Linked DNA regions of Bacillus pumilus. The protein of the gene in region 2 interacts with the protein of the main gene of each other region in a pairwise test. Links are inferred from orthologs where the notes say so. Each region holds a gene or a part of one and is shown on either strand. Other genes may lie near its edges.

Region 1 (9,035 bases), 510 kb from region 2 along the record:
TAAGAGCAAGCGGCTCATGTCCTTTTTCTTTTAAATAACGAATGACGAGTCTACCTGTATGTCCATTTGCTCCTGCAACTAATACTTTCATTGTTCATTCTCCTTTCTGTATCTGTTTCATCTTTATCCTTTTTTGCTATCATTCAAACACCTAAACAAAAAAAGCCCCTCCCAGAAAATATGGGCAAGGGCTCAGGCAATGTGCGATCTATTAAAATAAGTACGAAGAATGAGAAAAGTGCATGTGATCTATGTAATCGCAAGGTTGATCAGCAAATATGTTTTGTCAAAATGGCTTGCACATCACTCAAATCCGTCTCTTTTGAAAAATCGAGTTCAAATACTTTTGAGCTTGTGACAAGCAGCATACCTGTGTCCTGATCAAACACGCCAGCTTCTTGAATGGCAAAACTTTCAATTGATCGATATGGCAAGGAGACCCTAACTTTCTTCTTAGAAAATACGCGGTTATCGCCAAAGATCAGTCGTTTATTGGTGAAACAAATTTGGTCGTGACGCAGTCTGTAAACAGCTTCAATTCTTTCCCCTTCAATTAGTAAGGATTCGAATTTCTTATCATTTTGTTTACTGACAGAAAAAATACCCACGTAAACCCCCTCTTCCTCCATCAAATTCCTTTATGAAAAAACGGCCACACGCTCTGTGGGTACGTTTTGTTCTCACTTATAGAATACGCTATAAATGATCGTTATTCCATTACGAATAGATTAAATTTCATTTAACTTTTTCTTTTTGATTCGATGCTCTTTCCTCTACTTATTTAGACAGTTAAAGCAGGAAAAAAGTTTCAGTTCTTTTTGAGAAAAATGGTTGAATTGTGACCAATAAAAAAACAGTGATTTTTTCAAATCACTGTCAGCGTGTAGACAAACCCTCGCATTCTTTGTCAGTCCGGTGCTCACGAATGTCAAATTCGCTCCGCGCCGGTACTCGTCCTTCCTAGGGCTGCAAAGGTTTTCATGTCACACTGAAAAAGAAGACAAAGTGCTAAAATAAAGATCATTTTAGCACTTTGTCAACAATTTGGACTATTCGTCTTTTGGTGTTTCAATGGTTCCCTCGGCATATACATCGGAAATCTGCTCAAGCGTAATTGCCATATCAGCATCTTCGTTATCATGCCAAGCATTTTGTTGATTCTGCTCATCTGTTTGCTTCTTTTTCATCATCATCACCCTTTACTGTTTTTCTTAGTATGAGTGATGATGATCAAAATCATTCAGCAGAAAAGTCTTCGAAATACTCTTTATAATACCCGCCTACTTTACCTGTATTATCAACGACAAACAGGAATTCTTCTGTTTCATTTTTCACTTCATATGTGCTTCCAACCGTTAGTGCACGGTCGACCATATATTTTTTCGCATTCGTATGTATACATTTTACTTGTTTTAACGTTTGAGCCGTTTGCCAGTTTTGATGGATCATGATTTAAAAACTCCTTTTTTCATCTATACATTTATTTTAGCCAATTTTTCATGAAATGCAATGAGTGTTATGGATTGCTTTCAAACATGTGGTGTAATATGATGAATGTATACGTTTACATCCATGTGCGTATACTAGATCATTTGCTTCAAATCCGCTTTTTCACCTAGAACTCGCAGAACAACCCATATCTTTAAGGAGGTTTGTTTATTTATGAGCTCTACAACACTTCAAATTAGTTCAAAACTCGAATCTTTTCTCCAAGGGACGAAAAAACTCTACATTAATGGTCAGTTTGTCACAAGTCACGATAACAAAACCTTTTCAACTCCTAACCCAGCCACAGGTGAAACCCTTATTGATGTATATGAAGCAGGTGCAAAAGACATTGATGAGGCAGTAAAAGCAGCCAAAAAAGCCTTTCATGGTCCTTGGCGCTCCATGTCTGCCGCAGAACGCGCCCGGCTCATGTTCAAGCTTGCCGATTTAATGGAAGAAAACCAAGAAGAGCTCGCTCAGCTCGAAACTTTAGATAACGGAAAGCCAATTAATGAAACAACCAATGCAGATATCCCTCTCGCAATCGAGCATATGCGCTATTATGCGGGCTGGACAACCAAAATAAGCGGACAAACCATTCCTGTCAGCCAAGGATATTTTAATTATACCCGTCATGAGCCTGTTGGCGTTGTAGGACAAATCATTCCTTGGAATTTCCCGCTGCTTATGGCCATGTGGAAAATGGGTGCTGCACTTGCGACTGGCTGCACCATCGTGTTAAAACCAGCAGAACAAACACCACTCTCTGCTCTTTATTTAGCTGAATTAGTGGATAAAGCCGGCTTCCCAGAAGGTGTGATTAACATCGTTCCTGGATTCGGTGAAACAGCCGGGAATGCGTTAACCGATCACCCTGATGTGAATAAGCTTGCCTTCACGGGGTCAACAAGTGTTGGGAAACTCATCATGGAGAAAGCAGCCAAATCCATTAAGAGGGTCACATTAGAACTTGGCGGAAAATCACCAAATATTATTTTGCCAGATGCCGATTTAAAGAAAGCCATTCCAGGTGCTTTAAATGGGGTCATGTTTAACCAAGGTCAGGTATGCTGTGCAGGTTCTAGGGTCTTTGTTCACCGGAGCCAATATGATGAGGTTGTCGATCAAATGGCTGAATATGCGACATCCCTCAAACAAGGAGCCGGTCTTCATCAAGATACGCAAATCGGACCTCTCGTAAGTAAAGAACAGCACGAGCGCGTGTTAGGCTATATTGAAAAAGGTAAATCAGAAGGTGCAACAGCCGTTGTCGGTGGCGATTGCCCTTATGAGGCTGGTTATTTTGTCTCCCCTACTGTTTTTAAAGATGTAGAAGATGACATGACCATCGCAAAAGAAGAAATCTTTGGACCTGTCCTATCTGCGATTCCTTACGATTCCATTGATGAAGTGGTCGAAAGAGCCAACCAGTCTGACTATGGTTTAGCCGCAGGACTTTGGACAGAAAACTTAAAGCATGCCCATGACATTGCTGCACGTCTTGAAGCAGGCACGATTTGGGTCAACTGCTATAACGTCTTTGATGCTGCCTCCCCGTTTGGAGGATACAAGCAATCAGGTCTTGGCAGAGAAATGGGATCATACGCTCTTAACAACTATACAGAAGTCAAAAGTGTGTGGATTAATCTCCAAGACTAATGACGCCTATAAAGCCGGTGACCATGTCATCGGCTTTTTTGTGATTGCATGTGACAGGCAGGCTCCTGAATATAGTAATAAAGGAAAGGAGCATGGCCGAATATGCAAGATTTTAAAACAAAAGTAAACGAATATATTGATGAATTGCACATGCAACTGCAGCGCAGACAACGAGAAGATGGCGCTTTTGTCTTCTGCTTTGAAGGGCCAATGATGACAAATGCTTTTTTGATTATGCTGTTAAAGGCGGTCGGTGATTCGGATCAGGCACTCGTTCATCAATTGGCAGAAGCTATACGTGAAAAGCAAAATGAGGATGGTTCTTTTTCTTTGTATCATGATCAGGCGGGACATGTAACCGCGACTGTGCAAGGCTACTGCGGGATGCTCGTGTCAGGCAGGTATCAACAAGATGAGCCGCATATGGAAAAAGCAGCACATTTTATTCGATCAAATGGCGGTTTGAAGGACGTTCATTTTATGACAAAGTGGATGCTTGCCGTCAATGGCATGCACCCTTGGCCATACTTCTATGCACCACTTTCATTTTTACTCATCCCTACATATTTCCCGCTTCACTTCTATCATCTTAGTGCATATGCAAGAATTCATTTTGTCCCAATGATGATTGCACTCAACAAACGATATACCTCTCATGAACAGTTTCCAAGCTTAGCACATCTTGATGCAAACATGTCTAAAAATCCTTTTGACTGGTTTATGGCAAGAGAAGAACGTTCCACTCACCACTTTCTAGCGTACATGCGGTCGTATACAGCACTCGACAGCCGGCTCGACTTTTTCGGGTATGAGGCAGCGAAGCGCTATATGTTTGACCGCCTTGAAAAAGATGGCACGCTGTACAGCTATTTAAGTGCCAGTATTTTTATGGTCTATGCACTCATGAGTCTTGGATACTCTCCGGGACATCATCTCATTTTAAAAGCAGTTAAAGGGATGAAACAGCTAGTCACTGACTGTGGGGGCAGGAAATATGCTGAAAATTCTACATCCAATGTTTGGGATACAGCGCTTGTCAGTTATGCTTCTCAGCAGGCAGGCAGAACACAAGATGATCCAGTGATCAAAAAGTCTTTTACGTACTTACTGAACCGGCAGCAAATGAAGAAAGCAGATTGGGCGATCCATAACCGGCATGCGGCTCCGGGAGGCTTTGGTTTTTCAGATTTAAACACAAATAACCCAGATTGCGATGATACGCAAATTGTGTTAAAAGCCGTTCCTCAAACATACGCTCCCGTTCAGTGGAAACGAGGATTTGATTGGCTTCTTTCCATGCAAAACCGGGATGGCGGCTTTTCAGCTTTTGAAAAAAATCAAAATCACTTCTTGCTTCGTCATCTCCCGCTCGAATCTGCTGAGGATGCGGCCATTGATCCTTCTACGCCTGATATTGCAGGTCGTGTGCTCCATCTTATTGCTCTTGAAGAGAATAGCATGTCACCACTCATGCAAAGGCAAAAAGATCATTGTGTGAAATGGCTGCTTGATCATCAAGAGAAAAACGGATCATGGTTCGGAAGATGGGGCGTTTGCTATATTTATGGTACTTGGGCTGCGTTAACAGGACTAAAGACTGCTGGCATCTCCTCATCGCATTCTGCTGTTCAAAAAGCATGTCGATTTTTAAAAACAATTCAATTAGAAGATGGCAGCTTCGGAGAATCGTGTAAAAGTGCAGAGGTTAAAAGGTACGTCCCGCTTCCATTTGGGACAGTGGTTCAAACGGCTTGGGCTGCTGAGGCACTTTTACAATATGTGCAGCCAGATGACAAAGTGATTTTAAAAGCCATCTCATTTTTGATTCAACATCAGCACTCGAGTGAAGCCTTGCACTATCCAGTAGGTATTGGTCTTCCAAAGCAATTTTACATCACCTATCATAGCTATCCATTTGTCTTTCCAATGATGGCTTGTTCCACATTTTTAGAAGAAATGAGGCGTAAAAATGAATAAGGAAGAATATCGCATGCAGCTTAAAGATTGGCTTAGCTCCATTCAAGGTGCAGTTCAAGATGACAACACCCGTCAGAAAGCAGAACATTTATCGTTCATCATGAATGATGAACATTCCAGTGAAGAAGAGTGGTACGAATTGGCTGAAAGTATTGCAGAGGATATAATTCCACAAGATGCAATCCGAGATGTGGCAGTTGGCGGCCATCAATTACCCCCTCTCCCTTACCGGTATGATGCACTAGAACCGTTTATTTCAAAAGAGGTGATGTATTTGCATCACCAGAAGCATCATCAATCATATGTTGATGGTCTGAACCAAGCTGAGCTTGCCTTAAAAAGAGCAAGAAGAACCAATGATTTTAAAATGATCAAGCATTGGGAACGGGAGCTAGCCTTCAATGGTGCGGGACACTATTTACATTGCATTTTTTGGTTTTCTATGAGTCCTTCAGGGAAACAAAAGCCCACTGGGCAAATGCTTCGTCTTATTGAACAATCATTTGAAAGCTATGATGCATTCAAATCCCATTTTTCAGCTGCAGCCAAACAAGTTGAAGGTGTTGGGTGGGCCATTCTCGTATGGGCACCAAGATCTCAGCGATTAGAGATTTTACAAGCAGAACGCCATCAATTTTTATCACAATGGGATGTGATCCCTCTTCTAGCTCTTGACGTATGGGAGCACGCCTACTATCTGCAATATCTGAATGAAAAAGCGACATATGTAGATCGCTGGTGGAATATCGTTGACTGGCGTGAGCCAGAAGCACGCCTTAAGCAAGCTCAGCAAGTGAAATGGACCCCTTTTTAAAAACGCTACTCCATGTAGGCATTTGCTTATATGGAGTATTTATAGTTTACATAATATTATTATCAGCACTAAAAGAATGGGTTGTTTTTTCAGAAAATTCATTTAAAATAGAAAAGATATGTATAGAAAGAGAGTTGAAGCAATGAATGAAGATTTTATTAACCATTAGTCACTTTGCAGGAAGAACCTTTGCAATTTGGGTCATTTTATTTGCGTGTCTTGGATTTGCCTTTCCTGCCGAATTTTCTAAGATTGGACCTTATATTCCTTTTTTACTCGGTATTATTATGTTTGGGATGGGGCTTACCCTGTCTGCTGAAGATTTTAAAGAGCTGTTTCGAAAACCTCTCTATGTGCTGATTGGGGTTCTGGCGCAGTACACACTCATGCCGCTTATCGCCTTTCTATTAGCTTACGGATTACAGCTTCCTTCTGAAATTGCAGTAGGCGTTATTCTTGTGGGCTGCTGCCCAGGCGGTACAGCATCCAATGTGATGACCTTTTTGGCGAAAGGAAATACGGCATTATCTGTAGCCGTCACCACCATATCGACCCTTCTTGCTCCATTTTTAACACCTGTCTTTATTTTACTCTTTGCAAGATCATGGCTACCTGTATCGCCAGAAGCGCTATTTTTGTCAATTGTACAAGTTGTGTTGATCCCAATTATCTTAGGTGTCATCGTTAAATTGTTTTTCAAAAAACAAGTGACCTATGCGGTTCAAGCATTGCCGCTTGTATCTGTCGCCGGAATTGTAGTGATCATTGCAGCGGTTGTCAGTGCAAATAAAGAGCAGATTCTTCAATCTGGGCTGCTAATATTGGCCGTTGTGATCTTACATAATGGACTTGGTCTTTTATTTGGTTACCTTATCGCAAAGTGGTGCAAAATGGATATCCCTTCTCGAAGAGCCATCTCGATTGAAGTAGGCATGCAAAACTCTGGACTTGGTGCAGCTCTAGCGACAGCACACTTCTCGCCACTTGCAGCCGTACCAAGTGCCATTTTTAGTGTGTGGCATAATTTATCTGGTTCCTGGCTTGCGACGTATTGGTCAAAGAAAGGAAATACTGAAAATGAAAAGAAAAAAAGCTAGCACCTTTAATGGGTGCTAGCTTTTCAAATTGAAGATTATCCTTCAAGCAATAGCTGCTCTGGATCTTCAAGTAAGTTTTTAATCGTGACAAGGAATCCAACTGCTTCTTTACCATCGACAATCCGGTGGTCGTAAGAAAGAGCTAAATACATCATCGGACGATTCTCAAAACGTTCTTCATCAATTGCCACAGGTCGAAGCTGAATTTTGTGCATCCCTAAAATTCCAACTTGAGGGCTGTTTAAAATTGGTGTTGAAAGCAGTGAACCGAATGTTCCGCCGTTTGTGATCGTGAATGATCCACCTTGCAGCTCATTTAGAGACAATTTGTTATCTCGTGCTTTTTTCGCAAGATGACCAATTTCCTTTTCAATCCCTGCAAACGACAATCTGTCTGCATCACGGACAACCGGTACGACAAGTCCTTCGTTAGCAGCAACAGCGATGCCGATGTCATAGAATTTCTTCAAGACGAGCTCATCACCTTGAATTTCTGCGTTAAGCAGCGGATATTTCTTCAGTGCTGCTACAACTGCTTTTGTGAAGAAAGACATGAAGCCAAGCTTTACATCATTTTGTTCAAGGAAGGCATCTTTACGGCGTTTTCTTAAGTCCATCACAGCCGTCATATCTACTTCATTAAATGTCGTCAGCATTGCAGCCGTTTGCTGAACCTCAACTAAACGTTTTGCAATCGTTTGTCTGCGGCGCGACATTCTCTCACGTTCAATTGGCTTTCCTGGTTGTTCATTTTGCACCGCAGCATTTGCTTTTGGCGCGGCTTTTGGTGCACTTGCAGGTGCTTCATTCTTTTGATAAGAAGCGACATCCTGCTTTCGTACCCTGCCCAGCGGATCTACGGTTGGAATTTCAGATAAGTCTAGTCCCTTCTCTCTCGCTAGTTTTCTAGCTGCTGGAGAAGCGATGGTTCTGCCATTACCAGATTTCGGCTCTTCTTTCACTGCTTCTTCTTTTTGAGCAGCTGCCGGTTCTTCTTTCGAAGCTGGTGCAGACTCTTGCTCTGGTGCTGGAGCTGCGGACTCGCTTCCGCCAGCTTCACCCGCTGCAATTGTTCCGATGACTTCTCCAACTTGTACAGTGTCACCAGAATCCTTCAGCACTTCTTTCAGTACACCAGATTCTTCTGCTGTCAGTTCGACATTGACTTTATCTGTTTCAAGTTCTAACAGGTATTCTCCCTGCTCCACATAATCGCCCGGCTGCTTTAGCCATTGAGCTATCGTTCCTTCCGAGATCGATTCCGCTAATTCAGGTACTTTAATTTCCGCCATTTTTCATTTCCCCCTTAGTTTTTGCGAGTCAAGCTATCAGATACAATTCGTTCTTGTTCTTTTTTATGCACAGTTGGATCACCCTCAGCCGTACTTGAACGTCTTCTTCGACCGATGTAACGTACTTTTACTTTTTCAGACGCAATTTCACGTAAATATGGCTCAATGTATCCCCAAGCCCCCATATTTTGTGGCTCTTCTTGCGCCCATACGATTTCTTCTAAGTTTGTTAGTTTTGATAAAATCGCTTTAATATCTTTGGCTGGGAATGGATATAGTTGTTCGACTCTCGCAATGTGAAGCCAATCTTTCGGCTCTTCCATTTGAGTAAAACGATCACTAATATCGATTGATACCTTCCCGCTAGATAGCACGAGTCGCGATACTTTTTCGTGATCATGCACAAGGCCTGGTTGTTCAAGAACTGGTTGGAACTGTCCATCCGTTAATTCCTGGACTTCAGACAATGTGTTCGGGTTACGAAGCAGACTCTTCGGTGTCATGATGACAAGCGGACGAATCTCTTCACGAAGCAGCATTTTCGCCTGTCTTCTAAGAATGTGGAAGTATTGCGCTGCACTTGTGAGGTTCGCCACTGTCCAGTTATTCTCAGCAGCTGATTGCAGGAATCGCTCTGTTCTTCCACTTGAATGCTCAGGACCTTGTCCTTCATATCCATGAGGCAAGAGCATCACTAGACCTGATTTT
Region 2 (13,100 bases):
GGCGTTCGCCTTTTTTAATTAAGCCTATTTTAGAGGAATTAGGGCTTGACTCCTTTATTGCTTATAACGGTCAGTATGTCATGTATGAGGGAGAAGTCATTTACGGCAATCCGCTTAAACTGGAGCTAATGGAGCAAATTTATGAAACAGCGGATCATCATGATCATCCGCTTGTTTTCATGGGGGAAAAAACGATGAAGGCTTCTGTGCCAAATCACCCGTTTATCCATGAGGGGATTGGGACTTTAAAAACAGAGCATCCTGAACATGATTTATCTTACTTTAAAGAAAACGAGATTTTTCAAATGCTGTTATTCTGTAAGGCAGAAGAGGAAGTCCAATACGAGGCGTTCCGCGAAGAAATTGATCTTGTCAGATGGCACGAGCTGTCAACAGATGTCTTGCCAAAAGGCGGATCAAAGGCTGAAGGCATTAAACGAGTTATCGAAAGACTGCCTTACGAGCAAAAGGATACCGTTGCCTTTGGAGACGGTCTGAACGATCGAGAGATGATTTCGTTTGCTGGTACAGGCGTCGCCATGGGAAATGCTGTGAATGAACTAAAAGATTTGGCTGATTTTGTGACAAAGCCAGTAGATGAAGACGGCATATTCCATGCAGTGACTCATTTAGGCCTGATTGAAGAATAAAAAAAGAAGACCCTTAGGTTATTGGGTCTTCTTTTTATTTTATGATCTGCCGATCGCAACAGAGTTGTCAGGCTCAGCGAATGGCTGATCCTTTTGAATATGATCATAAAACATAATGCCGTTTAAATGGTCGATTTCATGCTGAAACACAATGGCCGGAAACCCTTTTAGGCGAATATCAATGTCTTCTCCTTCAAGCGTTGTACCCTTCACCCTGATCTTTTGATATCGAGGGACAAATCCAGGAATGGCTTCATCAACAGATAAGCAGCCTTCACCAGTCGTTAAATAAGCTCTTTTGACGGAATGACTGACAATGCGCGGGTTGAAAAGGGCATAGCTGTATTCCACTCCATCTTCATCCTCACAGTGAACAGCGATCATTCGTTTACTGACATTAATTTGCGGAGCCGCGAGTCCAACGCCGGGTCTGAGTCCATACTTTTCAGCCATGTCAGCATCCTGACTATTTTTAACGAATTCAATCATGTCAGCTAATTGCTGTTTTTCCTCTTCTGTCGGCGGGAGCTCGACCGCTTCAGCTGTTTGTCTTAAGACGGGATGTCCGTCCCGTACGATATCTTCCATGGTAATCACAAATCTTCACTCCTATTTCCTTTGTATGTAAAGTATATAAAATGATACACAACATATGCAATGAAATAAAGAAGACCGGTCCTATAAGACCGGTCAGAGGCTTAAACAGCCATTAGCAGCAGCCGCCACCGCCGCCTAAGAATGCTGCGCCAACGATGATTAATAGGATGAAAAGGACAACGATTAAAGCGAATGTCCGTCCCCCGCCGTATCCGCAGCCACTTCCATAACTTGGGTAACAACAACCACCGCCATATCCACCACCGTATCCATACCCGTAACCGCCGTATCCACCATACATACTTCCATGACTATAATTAGACATACTTTTGACCTCCTTTGGAAATACACTCGGCCTTTCATAAGTGAAGGCGAAGCGTGTAATATAAACTATGTATGAATGCACTATTTGTATAGTCATGCGCCTATCACTTGAAAAAAATCTTCTTCGGCTCATCAAAATGACCTCTTTCCTTGTCACAAACGCCTATAAAAATTATAGTGGTATGTGGAGATGTAAAGGGGGAACCTTGTGATGAAAGAAATAAGAAGAAGCATGAAAGCAGGTGCTGCTTTAGCGGGGATATGTACCCTTTTGCTGGCGGGATGCGGAGGTCAAAGTCCATTTCATGACATCCAGAATGCGATGACGAAAATGAGCGAAAAAGAGGCATCTTTTGAAAAAGAGCAAGGTACACTGCAAAGCTATGAGAAAAAAGAGCAGCAGCTCTATAAAAAAATGATTCAAACCACAAAGGATCACACTAAAACAGTGTCAAGCCTTTCTGATCAGGCGTTAGCATCTGCAGCGAAACGAGAAGAACATTTGAAAACAGAAAAAGACAGCATGGATGAATCGAAAAAAGAATTGAAAACGGTCAAGGAATCTGCGGGACGTATACAAGATACGAATTTAAAAGAAAAAGCAGATGAAACGGTCAAATCGCTTGAGAAAAGATATGCGTCGTATGACCAGCTTTACAAGGAATATCAAAAGGCGTTGAAACAAGATCAGCATTTATATCAATCTTTAAAGAAAAAGGACTTAGGATATAAAGAGCTAAAATCCAAGCTGAAGACTGTGAACCGTTCTTATAGCAAAGTCAGAAAAGAAGGTAAAAAGTTCAATCAATATACAAAGCAATTGAATGAGCATAAACAGGCTTTGTCTAAAGTGGCAGATCAAGAGTCCAAAAAGAGCTGAAAAAACAGCTCTTTTTTTATTTTTCGACAAAAACAAACATTTTCTATTGTAGTACAGTAGTACACACTATACTAGTACAGTTCGATGTGTTTGTTAAACAGATTGATACAGCTCACCATAAAAAGTAAAGCGAATACATTTATTTAAATAAAGCCGTTAAATCAATTGACGGACTATTTTTCTTGTTGTAAACTAGTCCTTGTTAACAGAAGTTGTATTAGTTATTTGTGAACTATCGTTAATACAGTTAGAAGAACTCAAAAACGAGCGATCATCTTATGTTTCGACAACGATCCTAGTGGCTATTAAATACAGGAGTCATATGTGTATTTTGGGTTATCCTATATCTGTATGTATAAATGGATTCACGACAAATTGACTGTTAAAAGAAAGGAAGAGGTGACTTTAGAATGGCTGCAAAAACAAAAAAAGCAATTGTTGATAGCAAAAAGCAATTTGATGCCATCAAAAAGCAGTTTGAAACGTTTCAAATTTTAAACGAAAAAGGCGAAGTCGTAAACGAAGCGGCAATGCCAGATCTCTCAGATGACCAATTAAAAGAATTAATGCGCCGTATGGTGTTTACACGAGTATTAGATCAACGTTCAATTTCATTGAACCGTCAAGGACGTCTTGGCTTCTATGCGCCAACAGCTGGACAAGAGGCTTCTCAGCTTGCAACTCACTTTGCACTTGAGAAAGAAGATTTCATTCTTCCAGGATATCGTGATGTACCACAATTAATCTGGCATGGCCTTCCATTAACAAAAGCGTTCTTGTTCTCTCGTGGACACTTTGTTGGTAACCAAATGCCTGAAGATCTGAATGCACTTTCACCACAAATCATTATCGGTGCACAAATCATTCAAGCTGCTGGTGTAGCTCTTGGTTTGAAAAAGCGCGGTAAAAATGCTGTTGCAATCACTTACACTGGTGATGGCGGAGCTTCACAAGGTGATTTCTACGAAGGTATTAACTTTGCAGGGGCTTACAAAGCGCCAGCGATTTTTGTTGTCCAAAACAACAGATATGCGATCTCTACTCCTGTTGAGAAGCAATCTGCTGCGCAAACAATTGCACAAAAAGCGGCTGCAGCTGGTATCGTAGGCGTACAAGTTGACGGTATGGATGCATTAGCTGTATATGCAGCAACTGCTGAAGCTCGTGAGCGTGCTGTAAATGGCGAAGGTCCAACATTAATCGAAACTCTTACATTCCGTTATGGCCCACATACAATGGCTGGTGACGATCCAACAAGATATCGTACAAAAGAAGATGAAAACGAGTGGGAGCAAAAAGATCCATTGGTACGCTACCGCAAATTCTTGGAAAACAAAGGCCTATGGTCTGAAGAAGAAGAGAATAAAGTCATCGAAGATGCAAAAGAACAAATCAAACAAGCGATCAAAGAAGCTGACGAACAGCCTAAGCAAAAAGTCACTGACTTGATTGAAAACATGTACGATGTGAAACCATTCAACTTAGTTGAACAGCTTGAAATTTACAAACAGAAGGAGTCGAAGTAAGCCATGGCGCAAATGACAATGATTCAAGCGATCACTGATGCGTTACGCACAGAACTGAAAAATGACGAAAACGTTCTCGTTTTCGGAGAAGACGTTGGTAAAAACGGCGGCGTATTCCGTGCGACTGAAGGATTGCAAAAAGAGTTTGGTGAGGATCGTGTATTCGATACACCACTTGCTGAATCTGGTATTGGCGGTCTTGCAATTGGCCTTGGACTACAAGAATTCCGCCCAGTAATGGAAATTCAATTCTTCGGATTCGTTTACGAAGTATTAGATTCTGTTTCTGGACAAATGGCTCGTATGCGTTACCGTTCTGGCGGACGCTGGCATTCTCCAGTGACAATCCGTTCTCCATTCGGCGGGGGAGTTCACACACCTGAGCTTCACGCTGATAGCTTAGAAGGTCTTATCGCACAACAGCCTGGTATCAAGGTGGTCATTCCTTCAACACCTTACGATGCAAAAGGACTATTAATTTCTGCAATCCGCGACAATGATCCGGTTGTATTCCTTGAGCATATGAAACTTTATCGCTCTTTCCGTCAGGAAGTTCCTGAAGAAGAGTACACAATTGAAATCGGTAAAGCTGACGTGAAACGTGAAGGTTCTGACCTTTCAATCATCACTTACGGTGCAATGGTTCACGAATCACTTAAAGCTGCTGAAGAACTTGAAAAAGAAGGCGTTTCTGCTGAAGTGATCGACCTTCGTACAGTAAGCCCGCTTGATATTGAAACAATCATCGCTTCTGTTGAAAAAACAGGTCGTGCGATCGTTGTTCAAGAAGCACAAAAACAAGCTGGTATTGCTGCAAACGTAGTAGCTGAAATCAATGACAGAGCAATCCTTAGCCTAGAAGCACCAGTACTTCGTGTAGCTGCACCTGATACTGTATTTGCTTTCTCTCAAGCTGAGACTGTATGGCTTCCAAACCATAAAGACGTGCTTGAAACAGCTAAGAAAGTTCTTGAATTTTAATTAAATGACTGAGGGGAAAAGAATTTATTTCTCTTCCCCTTTATCAATTACAAGACCGTGTAAACATACACAACAAGGGTTCAACAAAATCTAGGAGGCGAAAAACAGTGGCATTTGAATTTAAACTTCCGGACATCGGAGAAGGTATCCACGAAGGTGAGATCGTTAAGTGGTTTGTAAAACCAAACGACGAAATTAATGAAGATGACGTTTTAGCAGAGGTACAAAACGATAAAGCAGTTGTAGAAATTCCTTCACCTGTTAAAGGAAAAGTATTAGAATTAAAAGTTGAAGAGGGAACAGTTGCAACTGTAGGACAAACAATCATTACGTTTGATGCACCTGGTTACGAAAATCTTCAATTTAAAGGCAGCGAAGAAGAAGGCGAAGCAAAAACTGAAGCTCAAGTACAAGGTACTGCTGAAGCTGGTAACGAGCCTGAGAAGAAAGAAGTGGCACAAGAAGAAGCGGCAGCAGCAACTGGTGCAGGTGCACAAGAGCAAGTAGATGCTGATCCAAACAAACGCGTTATCGCTATGCCATCTGTACGTAAATATGCTCGCGAAAAAGGCATTGAAATTTACAAAGTTGCAGGTTCTGGTAAAAACGGACGTGTGTTAAAAGAAGATATCGACAGCTTCGTTAATGGTGGTTCTGCAGCTCAAGAAGCAGCACCTCAAGCAGCTGAAAGTGCGAAAGAAGAAGCAGCTCCTAAAGCGGCAGCAGCTCCAGTTCTTGAAGGGGAATTCCCAGAAACTCGCGAGAAAATGAGCGGAATCCGCAAAGCGATCGCGAAAGCAATGGTAAACTCTAAGCATACAGCTCCTCACGTAACATTAATGGATGAAGTTGATGTAACGAACCTTGTTGCACATCGTAAACAATTCAAACAAGTTGCAGCTGATCAAGGAATCAAGTTAACTTACTTGCCTTACGTTGTAAAAGCTCTTACTTCTGCTTTGAAAAAGTACCCAGTACTTAACACTTCTATCGATGATAAAACAGATGAAGTTGTTCAAAAGCATTACTACAACATCGGAATTGCAGCTGATACTGAAAAAGGCCTGCTCGTTCCAGTTGTGAAAAATGCAGATCGCAAAGCTATTTTTGAAGTGTCTAACGAAATCAACGAGCTTGCAACAAAAGCACGTGATGGTAAATTGGCTCCAGCTGAAATGAAAGGTGCATCTTGCACAATCACAAACATCGGTTCTGCTGGTGGACAATGGTTTACTCCAGTCATCAACCACCCAGAAGTAGCGATCCTTGGTATTGGCCGTATCGCTGAAAAAGCGGTTGTTCGTGATGGCGAAATCGTTGCAGCTCCAGTCTTAGCTCTTTCCCTAAGCTTTGACCACCGTATGATCGACGGAGCTACTGCGCAAAATGCCCTTAACCACATCAAGCGTTTATTGAATGATCCACAATTAATTTTAATGGAGGCGTAATGTCATGGTAGTAGGAGATTTCCCAATCGAAACAGATACTCTTGTCATCGGTGCAGGTCCTGGCGGATATGTAGCTGCTATTCGTGCTGCACAGCTTGGACAAAAAGTAACAATCGTTGAAAAAGGAACACTTGGCGGTGTATGTCTAAACGTTGGTTGTATTCCTTCAAAAGCATTAATCAATGCTGGCCATCGTTTCGAAAATGCTAAGCATTCTGAAGACATGGGTATCAAAGCTGAAAACGTAACAGTTGATTTCACAAAAGTTCAAGAGTGGAAAGCTTCTGTTGTAAACAAATTAACAGGTGGAGTTCAAGGTCTTCTTAAAGGAAATAAAGTAGACATCGTTAAAGGTGAAGCTTATTTCGTAGACAGTAACTCTGTACGTGTAATGGATGAAAATTCAGCACAGACTTACACTTTCAAAAATGCAATTCTTGCAACTGGATCTCGTCCAATTGAATTGCCTACTTTTAAATACACAGATCGCGTGATCAACTCAACTGGTGCTTTAGCGCTTAAAGAAGTACCTAAAAAGTTAGTTGTTATCGGTGGTGGATATATCGGTACTGAGCTTGGTACTGCTTATGCAAACTTTGGAACAGAAGTTGTCATCCTTGAAGGTGGAGACGAAATCCTTCCAGGTTTCGAAAAGCAAATGAGCTCATTGGTTAAACGTAACCTGAAGAAAAAAGGAAACGTTGAAATCCATACAAACGCTCTTGCAAAAGGCGTTGAAGAAAAATCTGATGGTGTCACTGTTACTTTCGAAGTAAAAGGTGAAGAAAAAACAGTTGATGCTGATTACGTACTTGTTACAGTTGGTCGTCGTCCAAACACAGATGAGCTTGGTCTTGAGCAAGTTGGTGTTGAATTGACTGACCGCGGAGTTGTCAAAACAGACAAACAATGCCGTACAAGCGTATCTAACATCTATGCAATTGGTGACATTGTTGATGGACCACCACTTGCACACAAAGCTTCTTACGAAGGTAAAATTGCAGCTGAAGCAATCGCTGGAGAGCCAGCTGAAATTGATTACCTTGGTATTCCTGCTGTTGTATTCTCTGAGCCAGAACTTGCAACTGTTGGATACACTGAAGCAGAAGCAAAAGAAGAAGGAATCGACATCGTTGCAGCGAAATTCCCATTCGCAGCAAACGGACGTGCACTTTCTCTTGACGCAACTGATGGCTTCATGAAGATGATCACTCGTAAAGAGGATGGTCTTGTGATTGGTGCACAAATCGCAGGTGTTGGCGCTTCTGATATGATTTCAGAGCTTAGCCTTGCAATCGAAGCTGGAGTGACTGCTGAAGATATCGCAATGACAATTCACGCTCACCCAACTTTAGGTGAAATTACAATGGAAACGGCTGAAGTAGCAATTGGAAGCCCAATCCATATCGTAAAATAATGAACCTATAAAAACCCTCTCCAACAAGGAGAGGGTTTTTTGAGTGCTGCATGAGAAAAACCCCTCATTTCATGAGGGGCTTTTTCATATGGATATATAAGTGCAAGGTGAAGCCATTAATTTGTATTCACGCGGTCTAAGGCGTGGCATAAAGGCGATAAAATATCCTCTTTGCTGCTGACATTTCCTTCAACCTTCACAATGACTTTTTCATTATTTACAAGTAAAATAGCCGGTAATTCGTCTACTTCATTTTTCCAGCCTTTACGATCTTCTTTCACAATCATCTTTGACATTTCCTTCGGGTATTCATTCTTTAAATCGAGGACTGCATCATAATAAGGACTTTCTTTATCGAGATTTTCTGCATCTGTAAAAAAGAGAATTCTTGGTTTTTGAATATGACTGACTTGGTCTGTCTGATTCGGTATGATATACGCAAATGAGCATGAACTAAGTACAAAGAGCATGGGGAATATAATGAGAAGTGTCCTCATAAAATTCAATCTATTCACCTCAAAATCCTTTGGGGTTGTCCCAACATTTTTAGGAGCTGGTTACCTGTTAGTCACTCTAGTGTATCATGTCCTTTTTGACAATTTTCGATTGTTACTCAATTGTTACAGAATTGATATGAAGCAAAATACAATTGAAACGTTCTCTCAATATGATGAGAAAATAGCATATATTCATAAAAAATAATTAAATGTGTCATACAATTAACCGTTGACAACTTAAATGTGACATCATATTATAGAAGTGTGAAATAAATTAAACGCTTTCAAATATTGAATGAAGAAAAGGGGAATGTACGTGGGTACAATTATTTGTCAAGATTGCAATGAGACCATTGATCAATTTGAAAATGAAAAAGTGACAACACTATACGGAACGTGTGGTCACTGTCATTGCTGTGATGAAGCCTCTGAATAAATAAAAAAGCATGCAGCTCCATTTGGGGCTGCATGTTTCTTTTTTATAAAATTGCTTTCTGCTCTTTAATCACGCGGATCATTTCTAGCGTTGAATCTTCTGGTCCTTGGACAGGGAGACCAATTTCAATGTTTTTAAAGATATAGGAGATATTTTCTTCTGTGATAATCTCTCCTGGTATAAAAATAGGTATGCCTGGCGGGTACACCATGACAAACTCTGCGATGATGCGGCCAGCTGCTTCTTTTAACGGAACCACTTCAGTTGTGGAGTAAAAGGCATCACGCGGCGTCATGGCAAGCGATGGAATCTCAGGCAGCAGTACTTCTGTTACCGGTTGTGTGCCGCTCTCACTTGTAGAGGTTGCGGCAATGTCTTTCATAGCCGTTATAAGCGTATCGATTGTTTCATCAGTATCACCAGGGGTCACAATACATAAAATGTTGTAAAGGTCAGAAAGCTCCACTTCAATCCGGTAGCTTTCTCTCAACCATTTTTCGACATCATGGCCATTGAGGCCAAGGTCTTTAATTGAAATAATTAATTTTGTTGGATCGTAATCATACGTAGAAGCTGAACTGAGTATTTCCTTGCCAATACACGTAATGCCATCAATTTGATTCAAACGGTTTCTCGCTGATTCAGCTAAACGGATGGCTTCATCTGCTAGCGCCTTTCCTTCAGTGGCTAATCGCTTTCGAGCGACATCAAGTGACGCCAAGAGCAAGTAAGAAGTAGACGTTGTTGTCAGCATGCTCAAAATCGATTGCACGCGATCTTTTGAGATAAGCCCTTCCTTCATATTTAAAATAGAGCTTTGGGTCAGGGAACCGCCGAGTTTGTGGACACTTGTTGCTGCCATGTCGGCACCTGCCTGCATGGCAGATAGCGGGAGCTTATCGTGAAAATGAATATGCACGCCGTGTGCTTCATCGACAAGGACAGGCACATGAAATGAATGGGCAATGTCTACAATCGATTTTAAGTCTGCTGAAACGCCAAAATACGTCGGATTAATCACAAGCAGACCTTTTGCATCTGGGTGCTCCGTGAGTGCCTTTTTCGCTGATTCTGGTGTAATGCCGTGAGAGATGCCAAGCTCTTTGTCTATTTCTGGATGAATAAAAACAGGAACTGCGCCAGAAAATACAATCGCGGACATAATCGATTTATGGACGTTACGCGGAACGATGATTTTATCCCCAGGTCCGCATACGGTCATCACCATTGTCATGATGGCGCCGCTTGTTCCTTGAATACAGAAAAACGTATGGTCAGCACCGAAGGCTTCAGCAGCTAAATCTTGTGCTTCTTTTATCATTCCTCGAGGTGAGTGTAAATCATCGAGAGGTTCTATATTAATGAGATCAATGCTTAGTGCATTGTCGCCAATGAATGCTCTAAATTCAGGGTCCATTCCGGCTCCTTTTTTATGGCCAGGAATGTGAAATTGAACTGGATTGGTTGCTGCGTGTTTTTTTAGTCCAGTGTATAAGGGTGTATCATGTTGTGACAATTGCTTTCCCACCTTCATCGAAATACCTGCTATTATTGTGCCAATAACGACAGATTTCATTGCATAAAACAAAAGAATTATATTATGAACTGATCGGAATGTAAAGCATAAAATCAATCGGTTTCTGATCGAACAGATGCTATAATAAAAGTTCAAATAAGAAATGAGTGTTAAAGTGAGGGACAAGTAAATGGAATATCAATATCCAATGGACGTCGACTGGACGACAGAGGAAAAGATTGCGGTTATTTCGTTTTTTCAAGCTGTTGAAAAAGCCTATGAAAAAGGAATAGCGAAGCAGGAGTTATTAGATACTTATAAACGCTTTAAAGAGATTGTGCCATCAAAAGCAGAAGAAAAGACGCATTGTGCAGCGTTTGAAAAGGAAAGCGGGTATTCTCCTTATCGTACAGTGAAAACGGCAAGAGAGGCAGTAGAGTCCGCCATTATACGTATGTAAGAAAAAACGAGCCTAGATGGGCTCGTTTTTTTATACAGATTGTTTTTGTGTAAAGCGGTATAGATAAGTCAACGTGCGGAAGGCATCTTCGATTTTTGATAAAAATTCTTCATTATTCATTTGAACGACTTCTTCTCTAGGCAACTGAATGCCGCAAAGGAGCTCGGCTTTTTTCACCGTTTGGACACGCTCAAACAGCGTTTTCAACTGTTCTGCATCGAGCTCGCTGTGACGCATGACATCTGGTTTCATATGATCTTTAGACCAAACAAAATCTTGTGGTATTTTCTTCTGAATGGTGTCTAGTTCTTTTTCAAATAGCTGACCATATTCGCCTTTCACAGGAGATTCATAAATAAGAGCAAACCATACAAAGACATGTGTTTTCCAAAGCCCAATTTGAAAATGAGGGAGTTTTTTATACCCACGCTTGCTGTTTGCAAAAGCAACCCACGTATCATTTGGCGGATTGACTGATCTTCTAGCATGCTTTGCGACGTGTACAAACATTTCGTCTCCTGTAATAGAAGAAAGAAGTGGTGCAAAGTGTTCACCAAGCGCCTCAAGCTTTGGACGGACTCTTTCTTTTAATACGACCATTCGTTCATCTAAACCGTCAACTGTAAATGTCTCAAAATCTTCATCTCTAAAACGCATTTCACTCATATTATGCCTCCTGTATTCTTTCGCTGATCATATTTTATCATAGCTTGGGTTAAGCTCAAAAAAAGATGCACCGTCGGATCAAAGATTGTAGAGGAAGAAGGGCAGCGTTTAAAAACAACGATTTTGTGGTACATAACAAATAGGTAAAAACACAATTTTCAGAATGTCGTTGCGGTTATGCGATCGCTTCATACGATATAAGCAAGAACCAATTCTCTTATCGATTGAATTTTTTATCAATGAAAACTGACAAGGAATGAATCATTCTCTGGAAGGGGCGTTGACCAAATGAAGCAAATCGTGAAGCAGGGGTATAGACAGGAGAAGAAGAATCGCATCGCTGTGTGGAGATTAGAGGTGGACTATGAGCTTTCTACGCTTCATGAAGCCATCGAGCAAAAAGATGACATCCAAATCGAACGCAGCAAACGAAAGCTTGAGCGCCTAAGAAAAGAATGGGAGCAGCTTAAAGGGTAAAACAAGGTGAGGTAAAAACGAACCAATTCATCGGTTCGTTTTTGTATGAAGCTGCTTTTTTCTTGCTTTTACGCACATAATATCAGTATGCTATTACAAATAGGTATTACATAGAAAAGAGGTTTACAGTCTGATGACAAACTGGGTGGAAATTGACCGTCTTGCAAAGCTTTGGGTAAAAGAAGCAGGAAGCCGTATTAAAGCATCCATGCAGGAAGGTCTATCAATTGAAACAAAATCAAATCCAAATGATCTTGTCACAAATATCGATAAAGAAACAGAACGTTTTTTCATTGAAAAGATACAATCGACATTTTCAGATCATCATATTTTAGGTGAAGAGGGACAAGGGGAAGAGGTGACCTCACTTGATGGGATCGTGTGGATCATTGATCCAATCGATGGCACAATGAACTTTGTCCATCAAAAACGCAACTTTGCCATTTCAATCGGGATATTTGAAAATGGCATAGGGAAAATCGGTCTCATATATGACGTCATTCATGACGAGCTTTACCATGCGGTCAAAGGAGAAGGGGCTTATATAAATGATACCCTGCTTCCGCCATTAAAAGATGTAGCGATTGAAAAAGCCATTGTCGGCATTAACCCGACCTGGGCGATCGAAAGCCCTTATTTTGATGCTAAACCGTTTGCCCGCCTTGTGCGTGATGTGAGAGGGACGAGAACGATTGGATCAGCTGCCCTTGAGCTCGCTTATATCGCAAGCGGCAGAAGTGACGCATACGTCACGTTAAGGCTTGCGCCGTGGGATTATGCAGCGGGCTGCGTACTGCTTGATGAAGTAGGGGCAGTCTACTCAAATATACACGGAGAACGCCTAACGTTTCTAGACAAAAACAGTATCGTCGCCGGAAATCGATCCGTTTGTGAAAAAATCTTGCACGATTACATAAAAGGCAGTGGAAATAAAAAATAAACCAAATCACTTCATGAGAATGAAGTGATTTGGTTTATTTGATGAAACTTTTTAATGAAGCACAACTGGCTATCGATATGAAAAAGCCAGATGATCATTCTTTATTGGCTGAAATAAAAAAACCCCCATCTGGGCGATCCAGATGGGGGTTTTCGAGCTTAGCTTAATTTTTCTTTAGCAATTTGAATTGCATCATAGACCGATTTTAATTGCTCTTGAGGAATTTTCTTCAGCATTTGGTTGAAAACAAGTAATTCAGTAGAGCTGAATCCAATACCTTTTGCG

The links.
Region 1: the proteins of lpdA (region 2) and odhB interact in binary tests that used the Escherichia coli proteins (3 or more experiments, as listed by UniProt). The link is inferred for Bacillus pumilus from one-to-one orthologs.

The regions. Positions count from the first base shown.
Region 1 is NZ_LT906438.1:1,917,197-1,926,231, forward strand. Bases 6,200-9,035 are described here. They hold odhB (2-oxoglutarate dehydrogenase complex dihydrolipoyllysine-residue succinyltransferase), read right to left. Parts: upstream 8,328-9,035; coding sequence 7,071-8,327; downstream 6,200-7,070. Other genes in these bases: CKW02_RS09645 (bile acid:sodium symporter family protein), read left to right, coding at 6,200-7,035; sucA (2-oxoglutarate dehydrogenase E1 component), read right to left, coding at 8,342-9,035. In the rest of the region: CKW02_RS09610 (SDR family oxidoreductase), read right to left, coding at 1-91; CKW02_RS09615 (PH domain-containing protein), read right to left, coding at 270-608; CKW02_RS09620 (DUF4025 domain-containing protein), read right to left, coding at 1,050-1,187; CKW02_RS09625 (DUF6501 family protein), read right to left, coding at 1,237-1,449; CKW02_RS09630 (aldehyde dehydrogenase family protein), read left to right, coding at 1,663-3,147; CKW02_RS09635 (terpene cyclase/mutase family protein), read left to right, coding at 3,250-5,124; CKW02_RS09640 (superoxide dismutase), read left to right, coding at 5,117-5,938; more of CKW02_RS09645, read left to right, coding at 6,085-6,199. UniProt on the Escherichia coli protein: E2 component of the 2-oxoglutarate dehydrogenase (OGDH) complex which catalyzes the second step in the conversion of 2-oxoglutarate to succinyl-CoA and CO(2).
Region 2 is NZ_LT906438.1:1,412,732-1,425,831, forward strand. What follows is about bases 5,632-8,616. They hold lpdA (dihydrolipoyl dehydrogenase), read left to right. Parts: upstream 5,632-6,410; coding sequence 6,411-7,823; downstream 7,824-8,616. Other genes in these bases: CKW02_RS07130 (dihydrolipoamide acetyltransferase family protein), read left to right, coding at 5,632-6,406; CKW02_RS07140 (hypothetical protein), read right to left, coding at 7,940-8,320. Outside these bases: CKW02_RS07100 (Cof-type HAD-IIB family hydrolase), read left to right, coding at 1-650; def (peptide deformylase), read right to left, coding at 690-1,247; CKW02_RS07110 (YjcZ family sporulation protein), read right to left, coding at 1,360-1,548; CKW02_RS07115 (YkyA family protein), read left to right, coding at 1,783-2,451; pdhA (pyruvate dehydrogenase (acetyl-transferring) E1 component subunit alpha), read left to right, coding at 2,862-3,977; pdhB (pyruvate dehydrogenase complex E1 component subunit beta), read left to right, coding at 3,981-4,958; more of CKW02_RS07130, read left to right, coding at 5,066-5,631; CKW02_RS07150 (GapA-binding peptide SR1P), read left to right, coding at 8,637-8,756; CKW02_RS07155 (aminotransferase class I/II-fold pyridoxal phosphate-dependent enzyme), read right to left, coding at 8,800-10,272; CKW02_RS07160 (UPF0223 family protein), read left to right, coding at 10,463-10,732; CKW02_RS07165 (DUF1054 domain-containing protein), read right to left, coding at 10,763-11,398; CKW02_RS07170 (hypothetical protein), read left to right, coding at 11,687-11,875; CKW02_RS07175 (inositol monophosphatase family protein), read left to right, coding at 12,009-12,815; CKW02_RS07180 (hypothetical protein), read right to left, coding at 12,974-13,100. UniProt on the Escherichia coli protein: Lipoamide dehydrogenase is a component of the glycine cleavage system as well as of the alpha-ketoacid dehydrogenase complexes.